One region of the Bacillus cereus group sp. RP37 genome, then DNA from elsewhere that is predicted to be linked to it. Evidence: riboswitches for the same ligand, from Rfam matches in the RefSeq annotation. Region 1 holds a riboswitch; the other holds the start of a gene.

Region 1 (10,181 bases):
CAAAAGATATTGTAAAGAAAAAAGCTGAAGTGATTACAACATATCATGAAGGTGTAGAGCCTGATAAACAAGTAAAACAAAAACTAGATCAATATAAAGAAAAAATCGCACCACTTGTAAATGAAGTTGTAGGAAAATCTACAGCACCTATCGACCGTAAACAAAATGATGCTGGTGAATCTACTCTTGGGAATGTAATTGCCGACGCACAGCGTCAAACGATGCAAGCTCAAATCGCACTTATGAATCCTGGTGGTATTCGTAATGACTTAGATGCTGGCGATATTACATGGGGCGAATTATACGGCATTCAACCTTTCGGAAACCAATTGATTAAGGTAGATTTAACAGGCCAAGATATTCGCGACATTTTAAATCAGCAATGGCAAAAAGGAACGACGAGAATGCTTCAAATTTCAGGTATTCAATATACGTGGGATGCAAATAAACCAAACGGTGAAAAAGTTACAAATATACGTTTAACAAACGGCGAAGAGTTATCTTCATCTAAAACGTATAGCGTAGTGGCAAATGCCTTCTTAGCTTCTGGCGGTGATGGATTCGTATCATTTAAAAATGGTAAAAATGCAGAAACTGGTCCAAACGACTTTGAAGCGCTAGTCGATTACGTAAAACAATTAAAAGAACCTATTCAGCCAATTATTGATGGTAGAATTCAAAAAATAAATTAAGTACGCTCAGAATAAACAATCTTAATTTTTCATCTTAAAAAATACACACGGACCTTTTATTTTATCCGTAATATATGTGAAACCTAAAAAGGATACTCGTTCTTACAATGAACATAGTATCCTTTTCTTTAGTTATCAAAATGTGATGTTTTATTAAAATCATATTGTTGTAAAAATTGTTGTAACGCCTCTTCTACAAGTTTAGACTTTTGAATTCCTTTTGATTCTGATATAACGTCTAATTTTGCTAATATTTCTTTATTAATAGAAAAAGTACGTTTCTTTTTTTCTGTACTTATACTCATAATTGGCGCGCTTACTTCTTCTCTTTTTCTTAATAATTCATAAATGCTTTGTAATTGCTCATAAATTAATAATTGATAATCTGTTTTCTCATGTTGAAGGGCGGTCGCTTCTTGGAGTTGTAAGTGACGTGGTTCTTCTCCATCTCCTACAAAAATACGTTTCTTCTGCTCTCCGTCATATTCATATCCAATTAATCTTAATTTCTTCGATAGTGTATATGGACTTATTTCAAGGCGTTTCGCTATAATAGCGATGGATTCACGTCTATTTAAACAATCTATAATTTCTCCAATCGTCACAATCTCCCCTCCTCCCGTATTGAAATGACACTAGTATGGTATGTTACAATGATTTTCTAACAGTATATGCAAAACGAATAGCCTGTGCGATTCATACGATTTCAGAAAAGGAGGGTTTCAATATGCTTTTTCGTAGCTATACCCCACAGTTCTATAATGAAAATAAACAACTCATTCCTAATAGTGTCGCTACGATGGAAAGCGTTATGATTAATAATCGAAAACAAACTCTCCTTATACGCGGTCAAAACGTAGAGCAGCCTATTTTATTATGTTGTCACGGCGGACCTGGTATGGCACAAATCGGATTTATTCGTCATTTTCAAAAAGAATTGGAGAAACACTTTATCGTTATTAATTGGGATCAGCGCGGGGCAGGTAAATCCTTTTCAATGAAAGATTTCGGGGCAAATTTTACAATCGAACAATTCGTTTCCGATGCAAAAGAAGTTATTCAATATGTACTTAAAAAATTCAATAAACAAAAACTATTTCTTGCTGGTCATTCTTGGGGGAGTATTATTGGGCTTAACATAGCACATCGATATCCAAAGTATATCGAAGCTTACATTGGTATTGGACAAATTGTACATATGAAACAAAATGAAGAACTACTATATCAACATTTAATTAGCTCTGCCAAAAAACATGATCATAAAAAAGCATTAGCTTCCCTTTTAAAATTAGGTAAACCACCATTTTTAGATACGAGACGTCTCATTATTCAAAGAAAGTGGCTTGGCACATTCGGGGGTGCAATTCAAAATGGATCTTCCTTTTCTTTCATACGAAAAGGCTTCTTTTCTCCTGAATATACGCTATTAGATTGGTTCAAATTTCTCGCAGGAAACTTAAAATCTGGTGTTTTATGGGAAGAAATGCTGACAATTGATTTCTTTTCTTCTATTTCAAGTTTATCTATTCCAGTTTATTTTTGTTCTGGTCGTTATGATTATCAAACTCCTTATGCACTCGTTCAAGAATATTGTGATGTTATGGAAGCACCCATAAAAAAAATGATTTGGTTCCCAAATTCAGCACATTCTCCTGATTTAGAAGAACCAGAACTATTTGCTAATTCTTTACAATCAATTAAACAAGAGCTAGCTTTTCAGCATTCGTAACAAAAGGCTCTTTTACATTTCATAGAAAACATTTTATAATAATATGTCGCAACTATGTATAAATATAGCAAAGTGCTTCATATTTACTTGCCTTAACACAATAAAAATTTAGGGAGATTACATTTATTATGAACGCTGTACTCGTCGCAGTAGCAGTTATGCTATTGCTTAGTTTGTTACGTGTCCAGGTCATTGTCGCCATCATTGTTGGAGCTTTAACAGGCGGAATTATCGGCGGACTCGGTATTTCAGAAACTATTAATACTTTTACAACTGGTCTTGGTAACAGTGCTCCAATCGCTTTAAGTTATGCAATGCTTGGCGGTTTCGCTATTTCCCTTTCCAAAACAGGACTTCCAGATGCCATGATTCAAACTGCATTAAAATGGATTGGCAATGAACAAGACACGAAAAAACAAGTTTATTCTAAAATACTTATTTTATTCATCATTTTAACGATGGCTTGTTTCTCACAAAATGTGATTCCTGTTCATATCGCTTTCATCCCCATCTTAATTCCAGCACTTTTAAAAGTATTAAATGAGCTGAAAGTGGATCGCAGACTTGTTACATGTATTATTACATTCGGATTGATTACTCCTTATATGTGGATTCCAGCAGGGTTCGGAAAAATTTATCATGACGTATTGCAAACAAATGCTGCGCAAAGCGGTCTTACATTTGATGTCGCGCTTATTCCAAAAGCAATGACTATTCCAGCAATCGGTATGATTATCGGATTATGTGTAGCGGTATTCATTACATACCGAAAACCTCGTACGTATGAAACAGAACAAATTCATACTACTGCAAATGAAATCGTTCCCTATACAAAACGGAGCATTACTTTCGGATTATTATCTATCATAGCCACATTAACTGTTCAATTAGCAACAGAATCAATGATTTTCGGTGCTTTAGCGGGGATTATCGTTTTATCAGTAAGTGGTAGTCTACCACTTAAAGAAGCAGATGCGATATTAACAAGCGGAATGCGTATGATGTCCTTTATCGGTTTTGTTATGATTGCTGCCGCTGGATTTGGCGCTGTTCTTCGAAAAACAGGACATGTTGAATCTCTCGTGCAAACGAGTGCTCATATAATCGGAAATAACAAACCACTCGCTGCATTTCTTATGCTTATTATTGGACTTCTCGTTACGATGGGAATTGGTTCATCCTTTTCAACCATTCCTATCTTAACAACAATTTTTGTACCTCTTTGCATGCAGCTTGGATTTAGTCCAATGGCCACAATTGCAATTATCGGTACAGCCGGAGCGCTAGGTGATGCCGGATCTCCAGCGTCAGATAGTACACTTGGACCAACATCAGGTTTAAATGCTGATGGTCAACACCATCATATATGGGATACATGTGTACCGACTTTTCTGCATTATAATATACCGTTACTTATATTCGGCTTTATTGCCGCAATTACATTATAAAAGGTGCGTTTTATACGCACCTTTTACTTTTTTATTTTTCCTTTTAATTGTTGAAAAGCTATTTTCCCATTATCTTCGACATAGCTTTCAATTGCCGGTAGTGATGGAGCTATCCATTCACACTCCATACTCCCATTCGGCCCAATAATTTTCAATTTATCTGGTATATGTATATTTAGAAATCTCGCTGACCGAATTAACTCAATAGCAATCTGATCACTTGAGGCTACAATTCCATCTATATACGGATTGTTTTGCAATAATGTAATAAACTGTTTATTCGTATACCCTTGTACACATACTTCTCGATAAGAGATTCCTTCCTCCCAAACAGCGTCTAAAAATCCTGATATGTGCTCTTCCATTTCTTCACTATCTTCTCCCTCATCGAAATAAGCAAGAAAGTGACAGCCTTTCTCTTTTAATACAGAAACCGCCCTTTGTCCACTTTCATAATGATTTGCATAGGATTTTTTTTCATCAATCACAACAAACGGAAGTGAAATTTCTCCTATACTTTTAAAGACTGATCTTGTCACAATAACACCTGCAACGTTATTTTCTTTCAACATATGTATGTATCTATCTTTATTCTCTATATTACAAACAATGATTTGATATCCTTCTTTATACGCTATTTCCTCAATACAATGTAGCAAAGTGATGTTTGATAGGTCATATAAATTATCTACAAGTAATGCAATTATCGTTGAATTTTGTTTAAACAATGGCTTTGTTGCACTATTTGGCCTATAACGTAATTCCTCAATTGCTTCCTTTACTTGTTTTACTGTGTCCTCATGAACGTATCCTTTTTCATTAATAACTCGTGAAACGGTTGCGACTGAAACACCTGCCAATTTTGCAACATCACGTATAGTTGCCACATCGTCACCCCTTAATATGGTAATAGATTACAATTTTACGGTAACCTAAATTACAATTTTCGTCAAGATTAATAACTTATATTCCTGAAAATTGTTACATCAATTCGTTAAGTGATACCCCAACTGAATTTCATGTACAATTGGAATATTATCATATCCGATACGTGGAATTTCTTTCTTTATTTTTCGCGCCTCTTCCACTGCATTCACATATAAATTGGTCATCATAAAGTTCCGTTTTTGGTAAAAGCGTAAAGCGTTCATATTATCATTTGTTGTAATGAGCCATACCTCCTTGCAATGTTTCTCTTTTGCAACTTGTAATACACAGTCCACAAGTTTCGTCCCTATTCCTTTTCTTTCTTCAAAGCTATCTAACGATACAATTTCGCACATATTTCCGGTCACTTCATACGTTATAATTCCGATTATTCTGTCATCTAATAACGCAACAAATCCTGGCAATTCTTCTAACTGATGCCCCTTACCACGCGAAACCATCAATGAACTCCCCCAGTTCTCACACATGAATATTCGGATTGTTTCTTTCATCGCCGGCGTAATTTTTTGTATATACACCATTTCCTATTTCTCCCCTTTTCTATCATTGTGATACAATGTAAGTGTATCACATGTAACGGTATTTGGAGGATGAGGTAAAGTATGAAACGTTTTTTTGCAGCATTGTTTACTATACTAGGTGCAATAACTGCCCTTGGGATTTTCTTTACAAATAAAGTGATGTACTTAAAGAAAAAAACAGAGGAAGAAGTACTCGAAAGAGAAACGAAAAAACATTTTCGTATAGAGGATTTTGATGCTCTTCATAAAGAAGAAATTCATATTCCTTCGCAATTTGGATATGATCTTCACGGATATTACATTCCTGCTGGTCATTCCAATAAGTTTATGATTTTTTGTCACGGCGTAACTGTAAATAAAATGAACTCTGTAAAATATGCAAGGTTATTTTTAAACAGAGGATATAATGTCGTTATTTATGATCATCGTCGTCATGGTAAAACTGGTGGAAAAACAACAAGCTATGGATACTATGAAAAACATGATTTAAAATCTGTAGTTGACTGGCTAAAAAGTCGTTTTGGAACAAATATAACACTCGGTATTCATGGTGAATCTATGGGAGCTGCAACACTTCTTCAATATGCAGGACTTGTAGAAGATGGTGCTGATTTCTATATTGCAGATTGTCCTTTTTCTGATTTCTACGGGCAGTTACAACACCGTTTAAAGGTTGAATTCCATTTACCTAAATGGCCTTTATTACCTTTAGCAAATGCTTTTTTAAAAGTACGTGACGGTTATACGATTCGTGAAGTTTCACCAATCGATTGTATAAAAAACATTCAAAATCCCGTCCTCTTTATTCATAGTAAAGATGATGATTATATTTTAGCTGATATGACGAAAGCACTATATGAAGCAAAAGAAAACAATAAACAACTTTATATTGCAGAACGCGGCGCACACGCTTGCTCTTATAACGAAAATAAAGAAGAGTATGAAGCAGCCGTTGATCAATTTTTAAAATCATATGTAAAAGAAACAAAAAACAGGCTTGCATAAGCCTGTTTTTTTTATTGCGCTAAAACGTCTGTAACTTGTTCCATGTTTTCAGAAATCCATTGCACTGCTTCATCCAGTGTTGGAAATTCTGTCGTTTGAAATGTTACTTCATCTTGAAGTAACCAAACATCCTTTGCCTCTTGCCCTACACCTGCAATGGACCAATGTAACAAACTATATGGATGATTATCATTCAAAAATGATGCCCACGTGCGCTCATTTGCAATGTTTCGTAATGTATGTAATTGTTTATCCATCTCTCGTCACCTTACTCTAGTCAGTTATAAAAAACATTATAACACTGTCTTCTCTTTCAAACAAAGTGCTCTTTTTGCCCCGCTATTTGCGGGCAGTAAAACTCCCACCTCAAAATTCGGCTGAAACAAAGAAGTTAGGTGGGAGATTAACTGCCCCTAAAAGCCCGATTGGTTCAACTAATAATCAGCGGGGGATACCTCCCCCATTGATTAAAGTTTCACTTTATATTGTCAAGCACTTCTCTTGATTATATGATGGAATTAAGCGTTTGGGAAGGAGGGATAACGTTGGCAAAAGTACAAATTAAAGTAAATGATAATGGCTCTTTTCGCGTTACAGGGGACGTGGAATTAGTCGATTCACAAGGGAATGTATTCCCAGCAAAACCGGCATTTTCTTTATGCCGTTGTGGTTTATCAAAAAATATGCCTTATTGCGATGCTTCGCATAAAGGTAAATTCGAGTCTGTTGTTAGAGCACCAGAGGCAGAATAATTTAACATGTGACATGCACATTTTTTTGTGCATGTTTTTTCTTTTTAGTAACTCCGTTATATCCCTTCTCCTTACAACATTTCTAATACTTTTGTCTCCATTCCAGCCTACATATATTTTCACACAATTCTTCACATTCGAATATTTTTTTCTAGCCTTTTATTTTTTTTGTGCTATAATTTGAGCAAACAACATCCTTCGGGGTCGGGTGAAATTCCCAACCGGCGGTGATGAAGTGCAAACTTCTAAGTCCGTGACCCGTTTTCAACTTGAAAACGGTGGATCTAGTGAAACTCTAGGGCCGACAGTATAGTCTGGATGGGAGAAGGATATGTTTCTAGTTTTTTATATAGTGAATACACTTTTATTTCAGTATGCATATTTTTAAAGGTTCATTTTGATTCTTTATATATGTTTAGTTTTCTATACTCATTTTTTTATACTGAAATAAAAAGAGACAACTAGCGTTTGAAAAATTCGATATTTTGCTAGGCTTTTTCCTTATGCAGAAATATCAATTATCGTTAGGTTTCTTTCCTATGCTTTCGTATTCAAACTATATTTCTAGAAATCACGTCTCCCAAACCCCAAGGATATTAAATCCTTGGGGTTTTTTGATTTTTTTAGGAGAGGTGAAGAGAATGACAGATCAAGAATATATGAGGATTGCCTTGCAGTTAGCAGAAGGGACATCTGGGCAAACAAGCCCAAATCCTATGGTTGGTGCTGTTGTTATAAAAGATGGAAACATCGTCGGTATGGGCGCCCATTTACGTGCTGGTGAAGGACACGCAGAAGTTCACGCCCTTCATATGGCTGGTGAGAAGGCAAAAGGAGCTACCGTTTATGTAACTCTTGAACCTTGTAGCCATTTTGGAAAAACACCACCTTGCTGTGAATTGCTCATCAAAAAAGGAGTCAAACGGGTTGTAATTGCTACTCTTGATTGCAATCCTCTCGTTTCTGGTAATGGAAAAAGGAGATTAGAAGAAGCTGGTATCGAAGTAACTACCGGTGTTCTTGAAGCAGAAGCAGTTTTATTAAATCGTTACTTTTTTCACTACATGAAAACGAAACGCCCATTTGTAACAATAAAAACAGCGATGAGCTTAGATGGAAAAACAGCAACTGTAACTGGTGAAAGTAAGTGGATTACAGGGGAAGAAGCACGAGCTGATGTTCACCAATATCGCCATACACATGATGCGATTCTCGTTGGAGTGAATACGGTTATCGCTGATAATCCACATTTAACGACAAGAATTCCAAATGGGGGGAAACATCCTATTCGCGTTATTTTAGATAACCATTTACGAACGCCACCATCTTCTCATGTCATAACAGATGGTTTAGCACCGACATGGATTATTGTCGGTAAGGATGTAAATAAAGAGAAAATAGCTTCTTATGAATCTGAAAATATAGCTATTTTCCAAATGAAAACGAAGCAAATTGAAATCCAAGATCTCTTACACTTACTTGGCGAAAAACAAATCCTTTCTCTTTTCGTCGAAGGTGGTCAAACAGTTCATACGAGTTTCTTACAAACAAAGTATTTCAATGAAATTGTGACTTATATAAGCCCAAAATTAATTGGCGGGCAAGACGCTCCTACTTTATTTGGCGGAAATGGTTTTTCAAAATTACAAGATGCACTTTCCTTGGAAATTCAAGAGATGAAACAAATTGGCGATGATATAAAAATCGTTGCGAATGCCCGAAGTGAGGTGACGGAATGTTTACAGGAATTGTAGAAGAATTAGGAACGATTGCAAACATGCAACAAAGCGGAGAATCGATGAAGTTAACGATCCATGCAAATAAAATTTTATCAGATGTTCACTTAGGTGACAGTATCGCGGTTAACGGTATTTGCTTAACTGTAACGAGTTTCACAACAACTTCATTCACAGTGGATGCAATGCCCGAAACGATGCAATCAACATCCCTTCGCATGCTTAAACCGCACTGTAAAGTAAATTTAGAGCGAGCAATGGCTGCAAACGGACGATTCGGTGGACATTTCGTTTCAGGACATATCGATGGCATCGGAACGATATTAAACAAAAAACAACATTATAATGCCCTCTATTACAAAATAGCTATTTCTGATGAATTGCTACGCTATTGTTTGCATAAAGGGTCCGTCGCTGTTGATGGAACGAGTTTAACAATATTTGATATAGACGAATCTTCCATTACAATTTCACTCATCCCGCACACAGTAAGTGAATCTGTTATCGGAGAAAAGAATGCCGGTGACATCGTAAACATTGAGTGTGACATGATTGGTAAATACATCGAACGCTTTATTTCTAAACCTGTAAAACGAACAGGTTCAATGAGCGAAAGCTTTTTACAAGAAAACGGATTTCTATAAGGGGGAAGCATGATGTTTCATCGTATTGAAGAAGCTCTAGAAGATTTAAAACAAGGAAAAGTCGTTATTGTATGTGATGATGAAAACCGTGAAAATGAAGGCGATTTTATCGCTTTAGCAGAGTATATTACGCCAGAAACAATTAACTTTATGATTACACATGGACGTGGTCTCGTTTGTGTACCGATTACGGAAGGGTACGCAGAACGTCTACAATTAGAACCAATGGTAGCTCATAATACAGATTCGCATCATACTGCATTTACAGTGAGTATTGATCATGTTTCTACAACAACAGGGATTAGTGCCCACGAACGTGCAACTACGATACAAGAATTATTAAATCCTGCATCAAAAGGTGCTGATTTCAATCGTCCTGGACATATCTTTCCATTAATTGCGAAAGAAGGCGGTGTCCTGCGCCGTGCTGGTCATACAGAAGCTGCTGTCGATTTAGCACAGCTTTGCGGAGCAGAACCAGCTGGAGTTATTTGCGAAATTATTAATGAGGACGGTACGATGGCACGCGTACCTGATTTAATACAGTGCGCAAAACAATTTGATATAAAAATGATTACAATAGAAGATTTAATTGCTTATCGCCGCCACCATGAAACATTAGTGACGCGAGAAGTGGAAATTACATTACCTACAGATTTCGGTACTTTCCATGCAATTGGCTATTCTAATTCATTGGATTCGAAAG
Region 2 (10,181 bases), 2.6 Mb from region 1:
AGTATGTAAAGGGGTTCGTGAGAAGAAAGCAACACCAATTATTATGCTGACAGCAAAAGGTGAAGAAGTAAATAGAGTACAAGGGTTTGAGGTAGGAACGGATGATTATATTGTGAAACCATTTAGCCCGCGTGAAGTAGTGCTTCGTGTGAAAGCGGTATTACGTCGTGCTGTACCAACAACATTCTTTACACAAGATACAACGACAAAAGATGTTACTGTGTTCCCTCATTTAACAATTGATAATGATGCACACCGTGTTACAGCAGATGGTAATGAAGTGAACTTAACACCGAAAGAGTACGAATTACTATTATTCTTAGCGAAAGCGCCTGATAAAGTATTTGATCGTGAGCAATTGTTAAAAGAAGTATGGCAATATGAATTCTTCGGAGATTTACGTACAGTGGATACGCATGTAAAGCGTTTGCGTGAGAAGTTAAGCAAAAAATCACCAGATGCTGCGAAGATGATTGTTACCGTTTGGGGCGTAGGTTACAAGTTTGAGGTTGTGAACGACTGATGCTTTGGAGAAGTGTAGTAGGGAAGTTATGGATGACCATATTACTTCTCGTTTCGTTTGTGCTTGGATTTGTTGCGATTTTACTTTCACAGTTTTTTAGAACATATTATGTTGATATGAGTGAAGCAAGGCTTCAAAAAGTTGCAACAAGTGTTTCAGAGTTAATTGAAGAAGGTGCCGATGTAAAAACGATTGAGAATATCGCGTACAAATTCTCTGATCCACTTTCAAGGATCATTATCGTAGAAGATGGTAAAGAAATATCTTCTTCGCCGAAACAAGAAGGGTTAGTCACTCTTACAATGAATGATTTGAAAGAAGATAAAGAATTAGCGGCTGTTTTTACAGACAAAAAAGAAATTAAGAATAACATTAGAAAAGCCTCTAATAGTAGAAAGAATAAAAACACTGAAAATGATATTATGATTGTCGGAAAACCAGTACAGTCAAAAAATCAAAGTGCAGTGTTTGTATATGAATCTTTACAAGTGCCGATACAAGGTATGGAGAGAACTACGGATTTCATTTTCTTATCAGCAGGGATTGCGATTATATTAACAACTTTCTTTGCATTCTTCTTGTCTACTCGAATTACAGCACCACTCCGTAAAATGCGTGAGGTTGCTTTTGAGGTGGCGCGTGGGAAGTTTGATGCGAAGGCTCCTATGGTATCTCAGGACGAGATTGGCGAGCTTGCAACGGCCTTAAATCAAATGGGGAAACAGTTGAAGTTTAATATGAATGCCCTGCAGCAAGAAAAAGAACAGTTAGCTAGTATTTTAAGTAGTATGGCAGATGGGGTTATTACATTAAATCAAGAAGGTGAAGTCGTTGTAATCAATCCGCCGGCTGAACATTTCTTACAAGTTTGGCAAGAAGAAAAGGAAGTAGAGTTGAGTAAAAAACTACCTTCTGAACTTGTTGAGCTATTCCATCTCGTTGTAGAAAGCGAACAACAACAAGTGGTTGAAATTAATTTACAAAAAGGTAACTATGTAGTTCTTATGACGCCGCTTTACAACCAAACGAAAATTCGTGGAGCTGTAGCTGTATTGCGTGATATGACGGAAGAACGTCGTCTTGAGAAGATGCGTCAAGACTTTATTGCGAATGTATCACATGAACTTCGTACACCGATGGTAATGCTTCAAGGGTATAGTGAAGCGATTTTAGATGATATTGTGCAAACGAAAGAAGAAATTAATGAGTTTGTTCAAATCATTTATGATGAATCCGTTCGTCTAGGTAAACTTGTAAATGAATTATTAGATTTAGCACGTATGGAAAGCGGTAATGTAGAGTTACATATAGGTGAAGTTGATATTCATCCTTTCGTTGAAAAAATAGGTCGTAAATTCCAAGGAATTGCAAAGGATAAAGAAGTCGCATTAACGGTTGATTTCCAAAATCCAATTGAGCAATACCCGTTTGATGCAGATCGTATGGAACAAGTATTGACGAATTTAATTGATAACGCAATTCGTCATACGAATGCAGGCGGACATGTAACGCTTGTAATTGATACGAAAAATAATGGGCTTATTTTTGAAGTGCAAGATTCGGGTGCCGGCATTCCAGAAGAAGATATTCCATTTTTATTTGATCGTTTCTACAAAGCTGATAAAGCAAGGACACGTGGAAAAAAAGGTGGAACAGGACTCGGACTTGCGATTGCAAAAAATATTGTGCAAGGCCATGATGGCAAAATTGCTGTTTCAAGTGTTGTTGGAGAGGGAACTACATTCTCTGTATATTTACCAAATCGTATAATTTAGATATATGTTTTTAAAGTTGATAATACATAAAGTTCTACTGTTTTTTATTTTTTTGTAAATAAATAATAGTAGAACTTTTTTTCTATCGTAGTCGAATGAAGAATAATAAGAGGGGTGTCGTGAAGCGATGAAATTATACACAAAAACAGGAGATAAAGGGATAACAAGTGTAATAGGCGGCAGAGTGGATAAAGATGATATCCGAGTTGAAGCATATGGCACGATAGATGAGGCGAATTCTCATATTGGATATGCGATGACGAAGCTACAAGGCGGGTCTTTTGGAGATATTTACAATGAACTTGAAAATATTCAACACGAACTATTTGATTGCGGGGGAGACTTGGCGATAGTAGAGGGGAAAATTTCTTATAAAGTAAAGATCGAAATGGTCGAAAGCTTAGAAAGAAGGATTGATTCGTATATAGAAGAAGCACCGCCGTTAGAGCGCTTTATTTTACCAGGTGGAAGTGAGTCGGCAGCAGCTATTCATATTGCACGTACAGTTGTAAGGCGGGCAGAACGATGTATCGTGTCTTTACAAAAAGAAGGGGAAATAAATGAAGTTGTTCTAAAGTATGTAAATAGATTATCTGATTATTTGTTTGCAGTAGCTAGAGTAATAAACGCTCGATTACAAGTAAAAGATGTGGAGTATAATCGCAGTGCAATCGTTTTTCGTGATAAAAAAGAAAAGGAAGTGGAGTGATTCACTTTCTTTTTTTGTATACTTTTTTCTGTAATATACCAAAATAGAGAAGGTATGGTGTTAATTAGAAAACGGAGGATATATATGAAAGTGTTAAAATGTGGCGTCATGTTATTGACAGTACTGTTTTTATCTCAATTACATGTGTACGCAGATGGAAATCGATGGACATGGCCTGTTGAAGGGCAGATAAGTGATTATTTTGGGACAAGGCATGGAAAACACTACGGTATAGATATAGCGGCACCGATCGGCGCGCCTGTGGCAGCTATTCAAGAGGGGAAGGTAACAAAGTCTTATTATTCAAGTAGTTATGGAAACGTTGTATTTATTAAACATGGAGAATATGAGGCTGTGTATGCACATTTAAATAAGAGATATGTAGTTCAAGGGGATAATATTTCAAAAGGAAAAATAATTGGAGAAGTAGGAAATACGGGAGAATCGCGAGGTGCACACTTACATTTAGAAGTTCATCAAGGTAGATGGACGATGGCGAAAAAGAATGCAATGAATCCATTGCTTGTTTTAAATGAACAAAGAAATGAAGTCGTTTCCTCATCGTTATATGTCGTGCAAAAAGGGGACACTTTAGTTAGTATTGCCCGGAAATTTAGTATGACAGTTAAGGAAATTAAAGAAAAAAACGGCTTGCAGCAAGAGCTGATTTATCAAAATCAACAATTATACGTAAAGTGAAAAAAAGAGCTAGTTTAACTAGCTCTTTTTTACCAAAAAATAAAGACACATATAAATCCAGAAATAGCTAAGTAGCTATATAAGTAAAATACTTTTGTTCTTGTTTTTTCGTTTGTTCGAAACAGTACAATAGTCGGTTCAATTAAACCGATTGTCAAACAAAGTAAACCAAGAAGCATACAGCCGATTGAAATGGAGTACAAGGCGATTTGTGGTGCTTGAAATGGAATCATCCATTTTAATAAAAATGCAATAAGTGCAGTGTAGCAAATGCTGCCGATGTATTTATTCAACGGTGCATTAGAACGGAAACCTGGAAGTTTTTTTAAGAAAGAGCGGGAAACAACTTCAGTTTGTAAAGATGTATGCTCTTCGATTATCTTTTGAGCTTCTTTTCCTTTTTGAAAAAGGGATAATATCCAGTTCCGCTCACCTTGAAAAATAAATTGAGAAGTTGTTAAATAATGATCCACCTTCACTTTATTCCAATTCTTCCACGGATGACGCTCACACAATTTTAATTTACTCTCTGTTTTTTTATCATACTGATAAATACTGATGCCATCTTCGTCGAAAGCAGCATAGTATGTCTCTCTTGAGAATGTGCCTAAATCAATTGGACAGTAGAAAAGTAATTCTTTTTTTAAATAAAAGTATTCTTTTCTTAAGTTTTTTTTCATTGTTTCTCGAATAGAGTGTCTCTTTTCTTTCTTCATGACATTTCCTCCATAATCCAGAAAATGTTCTTATCTTAACAATTCAACATCTTATCACTTTTAATTATATATGACTAGGGGATTCATAGGAGAAATGCCGAATTGTAAAAAAACTGGGGTGTATTGTAAAATATAGTGATTGGTTTTTGATTATATAAAATTAATAACTTATTTTTAATAAGTTACACTTTTTTTGTTCACAATACAATCGTGTTGTTGTATAATGAAGTGGAAAATAGAATATCGGTCTATCTTCGGGGCAGGGTGAAAATCCCGACCGGCGGTGATGAACTATATGTGATTTTGTTCTAAGCCCGCGAGCCGTTAAGGCAGGATTTGGTGTGATTCCAAAGCCGACAGTACAGTCTGGATGGGAGAAGATGGAGGTTCAAGCGTTCAAAAAAGATATGAATTTGAACGTCTGTTTGATGTGCCTTAAATTCTCCCTTTGTGTAAAACACAAAGGGTTTTTTCGTTCTATGAAAAAGTAGGCATAGCAGAACCTTTCCACTTTCCATGAGATGATCGATGGAAAAGGAGAGAGAAAGATGAAACAAAAAAACAGTGTAGTGCAGATGGTGAGTGTAGCAATGCTAAGTAGTATTGCATATTTACTGATGATGTTGGATTTCCCGTTCCCAGGGCTTCCGCCATTTTTAAAAATTGATTTTAGTGATGTACCAGCTCTAATTGCTGCGATTATTTTCGGGCCAGTTGCAGGGATAATTGTAGAGGCGATAAAGAATATTTTACATTACGGGATTCAAGGGAGTTTAACGGGAGTGCCAGTTGGAGAAATTGCTAACTTTATTGCAGGATGTTTATTTATTGGACCGGCAGCTTTCTTATTTAGGAAGTATCGTACTGTTAAGAGCTTAACGACAGGATTAATGCTAGGGACAATTACAATGGCGCTCATTATGAGTGTATTAAATTACATCATTATATTCCCAGCTTACACTTGGTTTTTAAATTCACCAGCTATGTCTAGCGAGGCTATAAGAACAACGGTTGTAACGGCAATCTTACCATTTAATTTGATTAAAGGAATTGTTGTGACAATTGTATTTGTAGCGTTATTCTCACGCCTGAAAGTATGGGTGTTTGCAAAAATGAAAAATGCATAAAATATAAAGTGAAACTTTAATCAGTGGGGGTTTTGTTCCTCTCCCGCTGATTATCATTCCTCACCAATCGGGCCTTTACGGGCAGCCCGACCCTCACCTAACTTCTTTGTTTTCGTTGAATTTTGAGGTGGGGGTCTTACGGCCTGGCAAATAGCGGGGTAAAATAAAACCATTAGTAGTATGGAACTACTAATGGTTTTTTATTAAGGAGAATGAAAATAAAAAAACAAAAAATACCCCTCTAATTAATGAGGGGTATTTTTTGAAGTTAATAAAAGACTATTCGAATTTTAAAGCATCGCCGTCGAATGATTCGTCAGCAACTTTAATTGAGTCAGTTGGACAACCTTCGAATGCATCCATCATATCTTCAACTAATACATCTGGAATTTCAACGATACCTTGGTTATCGTCTAACGTTACAAATGCAATACCTTCATCATCATAATCATAAATGTCTGGTGCAGCAGCGCCGCAAGCACCACATGCGATACAAGTATCTTTATCAACGATTGTATATTTTGCCATCTTTTTTCCCTCCTGATAATATGTATGTGAAAAGCTCGCCATAAAAATTATAATCTTATTGTAAAACGGTTTTTAAAACTTTTCAACATAAAATTATAATGATAATGCTTATCAATTAGAGTGTCAACTAATTTTTGAATTATGTCATAAGATTTTCAAAATACGTAAATGTTATTTCGTTTGGTACAATAGAATATATACAAGTATATATTGCCGATATGATAAGTTTAATCAGTAACGGTAGACGTTGTAATCATACAAAAAAGCAATTAAGTTAGATTGAAAGGTGGAAGCGGTAATGCAACTACAATATACTTTATTGTATTGTTTAAAACAATTGAATGGTGAAAGGACCGTTTCTTCTATTTATTATTTATTAAAGGGAAAACGTTCTTCGCAAACGTTACAAGATGGAAATATGTTCCGAATTTCTTTTTTGTTTGGAATATATAAATCGTTAAATAGAACTGAATATGATCGTGAAGTTGCAAAGTTGTTGCAAGCAGATTTGATTCAAGAAATACATGAAAATACATATTTGTTAACATCTAAAGGTAAAATGCAGTTACATACATGGGAGGAAGTGTATGCTTTTCCAGCGCATTTACATGGTTTGCACTATGGTGAATTAGGTGAAACATTTTGGAAAAGATTATCATTAATTATTCAAACTATATCTAATTTACAACAGAATAATACGAAGTTTATTCCTATTCAACAAGATACAGAAATAATGGTGTGGGTAAAACGCTTTTTAACAGGTATACCGTATAGGCGAAGTGAATTGGCAAAAAGATTATGGGGAGAAATACATAATCTTCTAGGAAAAGGTAATGCGATAGAAGCGACGATTGTAACATATCGATTAACAGGATATAAACGTATCGGTTATACATTGCAGCAATTAGCGGAAATTACGAAACAAGATATATTCAGGGTGTACTTTTTATTTTGGGGTACAATTCACTTCCTTATACAAGAAGTTCGTGATAAAGAAAATGAATTTCCGCTATTAGCTGAGATTATCTCTTATCCAAATGAGAGAGCTGAACTATTTAGTTTATCAACGAAAAAAACATATAATTTTTGGAGACAAGGGCGCTCTTTAGATGAAATAGCGACAATTAGAAATTTAAAGGTTGCAACGATAGAAGATCATTTTGTTGAAATTGCATTGCGAGAGAAAGATTTTTCTATCGAGATGTTTATGGAAAAAGACAAAATAGATAAAGTAACAAAAGTAATTGATGCATTACAAACACGTAAGTTGCGTGAGTTGAAACAAGCGGTTGGAGAAGATATCTCCTATTTTGAGGTCCGTCTTGTATTGGCACGGATGGAGGGTATAAATGAAACTTGAGGAATATTTATATAGGTGGTTTGGATATTCTGAATTTCGTCCAGGTCAAAAAGGGGTAATTACAGATTTATTGGAAGGAAAAGATGTTATAGCGATGCTTCCGACTGGAAGAGGGAAGTCTATGTGCTATCAACTTCCAGGGCTAATGCAAGAAGGAACCGTGCTTGTTGTATCACCATTATTATCTTTGATGGAAGATCAGGTTACACAATTAAAGTATGTTGTGAAAAACCGAGTGATAGCATTTAATAGTTTTCGGACAGTATATGAAAAAAGAGAAGCGATGAAAAAATTAGCTTCATATAAATTTATTTTTGTTTCACCAGAGATGTTGCAGTCGGAATTGTTAATAAGAGAATTGAAGAAAGTTCATATTTCATTATTTGTTGTGGATGAGGCTCATTGTATTTCGCAATGGGGTTATGATTTTAGACCAGACTATAAAAAACTAAATGTAGTCATTGAGAATATCGGGTCTCCTGCGGTGCTAGCATTAACAGCAACAGCGACGAAAGATGTACTTCGAGATATAGCAGAGAGTTTGAGTTTAAAGAATGTTGCGCAGCATGTATACTCTATTGATCGTCCAAATATTGCAATGGAAGTACAATTTGTGGAGACGATAGAAGAGAAGAAAGAAGCGCTTTTGGACCAGGTGATGTATTTACAAGGGCCAGGGATTGTATATTGTTCAAGCAGAGCGTGGACAGAACGTTTAACGGAATATTTAAGAGGAAAAGGCGTGACAGGTGTCGCTTTTTATCATGGCGGTATGGAACATGAAGAGCGTATGTTAATTCAACAGCAATTTATGAATGACCAGTTGCAGCTTGTAATATGCACAAGTGCTTTTGGTATGGGAGTAAATAAGTCGAATACGAGATATATTATTCATTTCCATTATCCGACTAATATAGCTTCTTATTTACAAGAAATTGGAAGGGCTGGAAGAGATGGTGAACCGAGTATAGCTATCTTACTATGTAGTCCGTTAGATCACGATTTGCCAATTTCAATAATTGAAGATGAATTGCCACGTCAGTCGCAAATAAAATTTTTATTTTCTTTACTACAAGAAAGAATGTTTCAAACGAAAGAATTACCAATAGAAGAGGTAGAAGAAATTTGTTATAATGCAGCAAGATTTAATGAACAATATTGGCGTTTCATCCGCTATCATCTCGAACAGCTTGGAATCATACAACAGCGAAAATTAAAATTAGAGAGCTTGTCAGATGAAATTATGAACAGATTAATAGCTGAAGTAGAAATAAGGCTGCGTAATAAATATAGTGAGCTAGAAAACATGAAATCATGGATACAAGTGAAAGGATGTAGACGTGAATATTTGCTGCAACAGTTCGGTTATAGAAAAGAGAACGAGTTAAAAAATTGCTGTGACTATTGTAGTATTACAAAAACAGATTATAAAAAAAGACAAGCGCAACAATCGGATTTCGACTATAATTGGGAAACAGAGTTACAAAAGCTTTTCGGTCTAGAAAAGATGGGGGAATGATGAACATTCAAAGGCATAATATTGAAGATATGAGTCCGAAAGAAATAAGGCTGAATCTGTATATCACACAGTTCATTATTATCGGTATCGGCTGTTTACTAGCGTATATATTATTCCGAGATATAAAATCGGTGTATAGTCTGTGGAAATGGGAACCGGTGTCTATACTTATAATAGGTGGCTTATTAGCAATTGGTATTGTGTTATTAGATTATGTTGCAATGCGAGTATTTCCAGAGTCTTGGTTTGATGATGGTGGTATTAACGATAGGATGTTTCAAGGAATGTCAGTTATGCATCTACTCGCTATTACGTTCATTATCGGTTTTGCAGAAGAATTTTTATTTAGAGGTGTAGTGCAGACGCACTTTGGAATTGTAATAGCGAGTTTAGTATTTGCAGTGTTACATATTCGGTATATAAAAAAGCCATTTTTGTTTTGTTTCGTCTGTTTCATTAGTTTTGTCTTTGGTTATGTATTTGAATGGACAGGAAATTTGTTTATAACAATCTTTGCACACTTTCTTGTTGATTTTATAATGGGACTCCAATTAAGAAAATAAATGGAAGGTGGTGGTGAACAACATGAGAAAACGAATTCCTGATTTTGAAGAGGAATTAGAAGTTGAGCGAGTAGAAGAAAAAGAAGGTTTACCGCCGCGTAGTGAAATTCATAGAAATAAAGAGAAAAAACAAAAGTTTAAAATGAATCATATTTTCGTCCGAGTTTTAACATTTCTATTCATATTACTACCAATTAGTATCTTATGGTATACAGATAAATATATTCAAGTGAAAAGTGATGGTAATAACGCTGGAAAAAGTGCATTTGAGGTCATTTTCTTTGATTCAGCTAAATCTGAGTCACCATCTGAGAAAGTAGTAACGCATACGGTGAAAGAGGGAGAAACTTTAGAAAGTATAGCGAAGCAATATTTTTCAGATGAAACTGGGATCGAAGTGATTAAAAAGTATAATGATTTACAAGAAGATAAAGTGAGTGTGGGTCAAGAAATAAAAATTCCGATAAAAGATAAGTCCGCAAAGCAGGAGAGCTAGTAAAATACTTGTTATAAAAACTGAGGATTATCTTTATGAGGAAGGGAGTAAAAAATATATGATATGGATTATCTTATTAAGTACTCTCATATGTATTGGTATTATATTTCTTCTTGTAATGTATACAGAAGCAATGCGTAATACTGTGTTAGAACATACTTTAATA

The links. Region 1 has a riboswitch for FMN ahead of ribD (bifunctional diaminohydroxyphosphoribosylaminopyrimidine deaminase/5-amino-6-(5-phosphoribosylamino)uracil reductase RibD). Riboswitches for the same ligand answer to the same signal wherever they lie in the genome.
Positions count from the first base shown of each region.
Region 2: another riboswitch for FMN. It lies ahead of QCI44_RS20685 (ECF transporter S component); the one in region 1 lies ahead of ribD (bifunctional diaminohydroxyphosphoribosylaminopyrimidine deaminase/5-amino-6-(5-phosphoribosylamino)uracil reductase RibD).

Region 1 covers NZ_JARVHP010000001.1:1,315,429-1,325,609, reverse strand. Annotated here, with positions in the region: gene QCI44_RS07100 (bifunctional metallophosphatase/5'-nucleotidase) at 1-692, shown strand, start outside; gene QCI44_RS07095 (ribbon-helix-helix domain-containing protein) at 821-1,297, opposite strand; gene QCI44_RS07090 (alpha/beta fold hydrolase) at 1,420-2,421, shown strand; gene QCI44_RS07085 (Na+/H+ antiporter family protein) at 2,550-3,869, shown strand; gene QCI44_RS07080 (LacI family DNA-binding transcriptional regulator) at 3,893-4,756, opposite strand; gene QCI44_RS07075 (GNAT family N-acetyltransferase) at 4,856-5,338, opposite strand; gene QCI44_RS07070 (alpha/beta hydrolase) at 5,420-6,343, shown strand; gene QCI44_RS07065 (DUF2552 family protein) at 6,355-6,600, opposite strand; gene QCI44_RS07060 (CDGSH iron-sulfur domain-containing protein) at 6,889-7,095, shown strand; FMN riboswitch at 7,286-7,429, shown strand; gene ribD (bifunctional diaminohydroxyphosphoribosylaminopyrimidine deaminase/5-amino-6-(5-phosphoribosylamino)uracil reductase RibD) at 7,737-8,849, shown strand; gene ribE (riboflavin synthase subunit alpha) at 8,831-9,475, shown strand; gene ribBA (bifunctional 3,4-dihydroxy-2-butanone 4-phosphate synthase/GTP cyclohydrolase II) at 9,488-10,181, shown strand, end outside.
Region 2 covers NZ_JARVHP010000001.1:3,919,570-3,929,750, reverse strand. Annotated here, with positions in the region: gene resD (DNA-binding response regulator ResD) at 1-523, shown strand, start outside; gene resE (sensor histidine kinase ResE) at 523-2,298, shown strand; gene QCI44_RS20700 (cob(I)yrinic acid a,c-diamide adenosyltransferase) at 2,426-3,007, shown strand; gene QCI44_RS20695 (peptidoglycan DD-metalloendopeptidase family protein) at 3,092-3,706, shown strand; gene QCI44_RS20690 (hypothetical protein) at 3,736-4,422, opposite strand; FMN riboswitch at 4,669-4,808, shown strand; gene QCI44_RS20685 (ECF transporter S component) at 4,971-5,549, shown strand; gene QCI44_RS20680 (ferredoxin) at 5,829-6,077, opposite strand; gene QCI44_RS20675 (YpbB family protein) at 6,376-7,437, shown strand; gene QCI44_RS20670 (RecQ family ATP-dependent DNA helicase) at 7,427-8,956, shown strand; gene QCI44_RS20665 (CPBP family intramembrane glutamic endopeptidase) at 8,956-9,519, shown strand; gene QCI44_RS20660 (LysM peptidoglycan-binding domain-containing protein) at 9,542-10,015, shown strand; gene QCI44_RS20655 (metallophosphoesterase) at 10,074-10,181, shown strand, end outside.